DNA from 3 places in the Pseudoalteromonas nanhaiensis genome. Region 1 is predicted to be linked to each of the others. Evidence: predicted binding sites of a transcription regulator. Region 1 holds the regulator's gene; each other region holds the start of a gene.
What was found. Region 1 encodes MetJ, which represses methionine synthesis genes. Its sites were predicted from a motif close to TAGACGTCTAGACGTCTA; they were not measured.
Positions count from the first base shown of each region.

Region 1 (2,282 bases):
AGAAGATATTAAAGCGCCAGAGTGTTTTGAAATCGAAAAAGCGCTTATCGAGCGTTGCGATATTCCAGTTTTCCACGATGACCAACATGGCACTGCTATTGTTACCGCTGCTGGTATGCTTAATGCCCTTGAAGTACAAGGTAAAGACATCGAAGATGCAATTATCGTATGTTTAGGTGCCGGTGCAGCTGCAGTTGCTTGTATGGAGCTATTAATAAAATGTGGCGCACTGCGTGAGCACATCTATATGCTTGACCGTAAAGGTGTGATCCACACTCGTCGTGATGACTTAAATGAGTATAAGCAATTATTTGCTAACAATACTGATAAGCGTACATTACAAGACGTTATTGCTGATGCTGATGTGTTTGTAGGTGTATCTGGTCCTAATCTATTAACTGCCGATGATCTTAAACTGATGGCAGATAAGCCTGTGGTGTTTGCGTGTTCAAACCCAGATCCTGAGATTGCCCCAGAAGTTGCACACAGTGCACGTAACGATTTAATTATGGCAACGGGGCGTTCAGACTTCCCTAACCAAGTGAATAACGTGCTTTGTTTCCCGTTTATTTTCCGTGGTGCGCTAGATGTGCGAGCAACGGCAATTAATGATGAAATGAAAATTGCAGCTGTGCATGCTATTCGAAGCATTGCAAAAGAGCCTGTACCAAGCGAAGTATTAAAAGCGGCTGGCGTTGAGTCACTAGAGTTTGGTGCCGAGTACATCATTCCTAAGCCAATGGACCCGCGTTTATTACCTCGTATTGCTCGTGCTGTTGCTGAGGCGGCAGTAGAGTCAGGGGTTGCGCAAATTGAGATGCCAGAAGATTACATGCGTTAAACTTAATTAACGCTAATAAAAAAACTCAGCCTAAGCTGAGTTTTTTTATGCCTGTGGCTATCGGCGGTGATCCGATGGCCGAAATACTTACTCTGAATCAAGAACAGGGATATCTAACCCCATTTCTTGCATAATCTTTTTAACTTCTTCTGGCACCTTTTCAGGGTTGTCTTTACGAAGGTCATCGTCATTTGGTAATGGTTGACCTGTAAAAGCATGTAGGAAAGCTTCACACAATAACTCACTATTCGTCGCATGACGTAAGTTATTGATCTGACGACGTGTACGTTCATCAGTTAATACTTTTAATACATTAAGTGGGATCGATACGGTAATCTTTTTTACTTGTTCTGATTTTTTACCGTGTTCTGCATATGGGTGAATGTATTCACCGTTCCATTTAGCCATAAGTTATTTCGTTGCCTCGGTTGTCAGTTATTTACGCGAGATACCAATTCAAAATAGAACACTTCGTAAAGGTAATTAGTATTTCTCATCGCGCAAGATGCGGAAATTCTATCTCTTTAAAAAAGATAGTCAAATACTAGTTATTTAGCCATCTAGTAGTGTAAATGTATAAACTTCTATTGTGAGCTATAAATACTTTGACTTCTCATAGTCGATCATCTAACCTTTTAGACGTCTAAACATCCAATTTATGAATAGGTGATGAAATGAGTGAAAAAAATAAAGCGACGATAGCGGTTCGTCACGGCATCGAAGCCGATAAGCATCATGGTGCGGTTGTGCCACCTCTATACTTATCAACCACCTATTCATTTGCTGACTTTGATACTAAACGCCAGTATGACTATGGCCGCAGTGGTAATCCGAATCGCGATATCTTAGCTGAAACTTTAGCTGAGCTTGAAGGGGGTGCAAGAGGCATTATTACTGCAACAGGTATGTCTGCAGTGCATTTAGCAACTCAGCTGTTAAACAGTGATGACACACTGGTTATTCCACATGACTGTTATGGCGGTAGTTACCGTTTATTCACCTCGCTTGAAAAACGTGGCCTGTTAAAACTAAAAGTTTTGGATTTAACTAAAACTGAAAATCTCCAAGAAATTTTAGCGATTAAACCTAAGTTGATTTGGATTGAAACGCCAAGTAACCCAATCTTGCGTTTAACAGATATTAAAGTAATTACTAGTATTGCTAAGCAGTGTGGTGCTTTGGTTGCGGCTGACAACACCTTCTTATCACCTGCATTACAAAACCCCATTGAGTTTGGTGTTGATATTGTTGTGCACTCAACCACTAAATATATTAATGGTCACTCTGATGTAGTGGGCGGTGCAGTGATTGCTGCAACGCAAGAGCTAGGCGATGAGCTTGCTTGGTGGGCGAATAACATTGGTATTACTGGTGCACCATTTGATAGCTACTTAACCCTTCGTGGTTTACGTACTTTAAATGTACGTTTGAAGCAGCACCA
Region 1 covers NZ_JBPNYQ010000001.1:86,110-88,391, forward strand. The annotation lists gene ACSFVZ_RS00340 (malic enzyme-like NAD(P)-binding protein) at 1-841, shown strand, start outside; gene metJ (met regulon transcriptional regulator MetJ) at 929-1,249, opposite strand; gene metB (cystathionine gamma-synthase) at 1,516-2,282, shown strand, end outside.

Region 2 (2,282 bases), 380 kb from region 1:
TGCAATAGACCTACTTTGCCAACATAAATTGAATATATCGAAGCGTCTTGGTTTTGATATTAGTTGTTTATTTATCGATATAAATAGCTTTAAACCACTCAATGATACGTATGGCCATGAAGTGGGCGATCTCGCACTGATTTGTTTAGCCGACACCATGAAAGAATGCCTACGTGAAACCGATATTATCGGTCGCTTAGGCGGTGATGAGTTTATTGCCTTATTGCAAGTTCAGCCCGGTGATTGCATAGACAGTATCGCTGATAAGCTTAATACCGCTTTTCAGATAAATTTAGAGAAGCGGGGCATTCCTGTCACGAGCTTAAGTATTGGTTCAGGGGTAATAGCTCAGCCAAAAGAAAACTTTGCTGAGCTATTAAAGCGGGCAGATGAAGATATGTATGAGAAAAAGCAAGCCTCGAAGGCGGCACGCTAAGCTATTTGCTTCTCAGCTAGGTTTAATTCCATGATTGCTTTTAGTAAACGGTAAAGATTGATTGATGCATCAATTTCTTCTTTACGGTTAGTTAAGCTCTCAATATTTAAACCTAGCGGTACATCTAAATGTGCGCAGCTTTGTAAAATTAAGTCGAGATTTTCACGGCAGATGCGCACTGATTCGCTTAAAGTATTTGCAGCATCGAGCATACGGTACTTAGTTGCCTCAGGTACAGAAATACCCAACCATTCCATAAACTCTAAAGTTTTTTCACCACCACAAGGGGTAAACGTTAAAATAATGCGTTTTGGTATTGAGCCTTGTGCTTTACAGCTACGAGCATAACTGGTGATCAAGTCGATTGTCGCTTGGGCATTATAGACGGCTTGCGAAATAAAAAATTGACAGCCTTGCTGTGTTTTTTTAAGTAGTCTTTCATGCTCATTTCGCTTGCTCGCATGGCGCTCAGCAATCGTAACACCACCTAAAAATACATCACTATCTTGCTCTGCTAAGGTTTTGTATGCATCAGGTAGGCTTAATTTGATATCACCATCAGATGATGGACTACCGACTAGCACTAAGTTTTTTAACTCAAACTCATTACGAGTTTCGTTTAGCCATTCGGTAAATTCAGCTTCGCCACGCTGGGCAACACTTTTATAGGTGATAACATCTTGCTGAGATAAGTTACGTAATAACTTAGAATACTCACGCGGGTCGACAGTCTCTTTGAATGGGAAAGGGCGCGGAATCGCTGTACGGCTGCTTTCATCTTGAATGTCATAAATGATTACACCATCGTATTCAATTTCGTGTAAACGACCAAGAAGCTTCTGCGCAATAGTTTCTAATGTGGCTTTATCTGTGCCTGATTTTGGTGGTGTAGTACCAATTAGGTAGACGCCTTGATTGGTGTCTTCAATTTTCTCTTGTAGTGATAAAGCCATAATCCTCATTCCAGCTCGTGCTCATGTCTATGACAAACAATATAGCAGCCATTTAGACGTCTAGATAGATTTTTTTCATGAAAGTTTTTCAATGACTATGAATTTTACTCATATTGAAAGCCGAGCGTTTCGCTAAATTGACACACCTGTTTACATAAATTATTGCACTGGCTCTCATATTTTCTGGCACTTTGATGCATAATCAATCAGCAATGATCATGAAAAAAATAACTAACAAGGGAACATTATGAAATTTAGATTACTAGCAACCAGTGTTGCTGTAACGCTAGCACTAAGTGGCTGCGCGAGTAATTCACAGTCAACTATGGTTAAAGAAGTCGAAATTGAGCAGCTAGCAAGCCAAGACGATAGTCGTGTATTCAGCCAAGACTACCTTTTAGAAGAGCTTGATAATGGCCTTCGCGTGATGGTGGTAAAAACCGATTACCCAGATGTAGTTTCACTGCAAATTCCGGTATCGGTAGGTTCACGTAACGAAGTTGAAGCAGGTAAAACCGGTTTTGCACACTTCTTTGAGCATATGATGTTTAAAGGCTCTGAAAAATTCCCGCAAGATGTGTATTCAGATATTTTAAAGAATTCAGGTGTTGATAATCGCGCGTACACGACCAACGATTACACTAACTATCACTTAAACTTTTCAAAAGAGCACTTAGACAAAGTACTCGAAATCGAAGCCGATATTTTCCAAAACCTCACATACAGTGAAGAACAGTTCCGCACTGAAGCGCTTACTGTTAAAGGTGAGTATCTAAAGAATAATGCCAGCCCAATTCGCAAGTTACTTTCTGCTGTTCGTAACGAAGCATTCGAGAAGCACACGTATAAGCATACCACGATGGGCTTTTTTGAAGACATTGAAGCTATGCCTG
Region 2 covers NZ_JBPNYQ010000001.1:470,236-472,517, forward strand. The annotation lists gene ACSFVZ_RS02120 (sensor domain-containing diguanylate cyclase) at 1-436, shown strand, start outside; gene ACSFVZ_RS02125 (methylenetetrahydrofolate reductase) at 433-1,389, opposite strand; gene ACSFVZ_RS02130 (M16 family metallopeptidase) at 1,637-2,282, shown strand, end outside.
Region 2: the regulator MetJ is predicted to act here: its motif matches at 1,435-1,452, upstream of ACSFVZ_RS02125 (methylenetetrahydrofolate reductase).

Region 3 (2,282 bases), 290 kb from region 1:
ATTTCGTCTTCACCTAGTGGTGCACCGTGACAGTCGTGGCTACCTGATTTATTAGGTGAACCGTAACCAATGATTGTTTTACAGCAAATTAGTGATGGTTTATCAGTAATGCTACGTGCTTCTTCGATAGCGGCGCGAATTGCATCAGGGTTATGACCGTCTACATCGCTTACTACGTGCCAACCGTATGCTTTGAAGCGCGCTGGTGTATCGTCACTGAACCACCCTTCTACTTCACCATCAATTGAGATGCCGTTGTCATCCCAAAACGCAACTAGTTTACCTAGGCCTAATGTACCGGCTAATGAACAGGCTTCGTGAGAAATACCTTCCATTAAACAGCCATCACCCATAAATGCATAGGTGTAGTGATCAACAATATCGTGGCCTTCACGGTTAAACTGTGCAGCAAGTGCTTTCTCAGCAATTGCCATACCCACAGCATTTGTGATCCCTTGACCTAATGGACCCGTAGTGGTCTCAATACCAGGCGCATAACCATATTCTGGGTGGCCCGGTGTTTTTGAGTGCATTTGGCGGAAGTTTTTAATTTCTTCGAGTGGTAAGTCATAGCCACTTAAGTGCAGTAGAGAATAGATCAGCATTGAACCGTGACCATTCGAAAGAATAAATCGATCGCGGTCTGCCCACTCTGGATTCGTAGGGTTGTGCTTTAGATAATCGCGCCATAGTACTTCTGCGATATCTGCCATGCCCATAGGGGCGCCAGGGTGGCCAGATTTGGCCTGTTGTACTGCGTCCATTGATAAGACGCGAATAGCATTTGCAAGTTCTTTGCGTGATGGCATGAATTCTCCTACCTTTATGTATTTGCGCTGGTTGTTTATGAAGCTCCATTCTTACTTATTGTAAGGGTACAGTGCAATTAAAAATCCGCATTAAATGCACCGTTTATGGGCGTTTGTTAAGAACAATACGTTATTAGTAATTTTAAATGGACGTCTAGGCGTAAAATTACTATGCAAACATATTTGTTTTAGATAAAATACGCCCCTTATTTTTTTAGCGCTATTACCGACGTTTGTGGAGCGCAATATTTGTGAGCAGAAATACAATGGCAAAACATTTATTTACTTCTGAATCTGTTTCTGAAGGTCATCCGGATAAAATCGCGGACCAAATCTCTGACGCGGTTCTAGATGCTATCTTAGAGCAAGATTCTCATGCCCGTGTTGCATGTGAGACATACGTAAAGACTGGTATGGTTATGGTTGGTGGTGAAATCACTACTAGCGCTTGGGTAGATATCGAAGAAATTACACGTAAAACTGTACGTGAAATCGGTTACACGCACTCAGACATGGGCTTCGATGCTGACTCGTGTGCAATCCTAAACACTATCGGTAAACAATCTCCAGATATTAACCAAGGTGTTGACCGTGCTCGTCCAGAAGACCAAGGCGCTGGTGACCAAGGTTTAATGTTCGGTTATGCATGTAATGAAACTGACGTTTTAATGCCTGCACCAATCACTTATTCACACCGTCTAGTTCAGCGTCAAGCTGAAGTTCGTAAGAGCGGTGAGCTTAACTGGTTACGTCCAGATGCAAAATCTCAAGTAACGTTTGCATACGAAAATGGCAAGCCTGTTGGTATTGATGCAGTTGTTCTTTCAACTCAACACTGTGATTCAATCTCACAAAACGACTTAGTTGAAGCGGTAATGGAAACTATCATTAAGCCGGTTCTTCCTGCTGAGCTTATCTCAAGCGCGACTAAGTTCTTCATCAACCCAACTGGCCGTTTCGTAATCGGTGGCCCTATGGGTGACTGTGGTCTTACAGGCCGTAAAATCATCGTAGATACATACGGTGGTATGGCTCGTCACGGTGGTGGTGCTTTCTCTGGTAAAGATCCATCAAAAGTTGACCGCTCAGCTGCATATGCTGCACGTTACGTTGCTAAAAACGTGGTTGCTGCTGGTCTTGCTGACAAGTGTGAGCTACAAGTTTCTTACGCTATCGGTGTTGCAGAGCCAACATCTATCAGCATCGAAACATTTGGTACAGGTAAATTAGATGAAGCACGTCTAATCGAATTAGTGCGTGAGCACTTCGACCTACGCCCTTACGGCTTAATCCAAATGCTTGATCTTGAGCGTCCTATCTATCAACCGACTGCGGCTTATGGTCACTTCGGTCGTAATGAGTTCCCTTGGGAAAGCACAGACAAAGCAGACGCACTTCGCGCAGCTGCTGGCCTGTAATAGGTTAAATAAAATGAAAAAAGCGCCATTTGGCGCTTTTTTTGTGTTTGATTTA
Region 3 covers NZ_JBPNYQ010000001.1:380,046-382,327, reverse strand. The annotation lists gene tkt (transketolase) at 1-809, opposite strand, end outside; gene metK (methionine adenosyltransferase) at 1,076-2,227, shown strand; gene ACSFVZ_RS01695 (diacylglycerol kinase) at 2,280-2,282, opposite strand, start outside.
Region 3: the regulator MetJ is predicted to act here: its motif matches at 957-974, upstream of metK (methionine adenosyltransferase).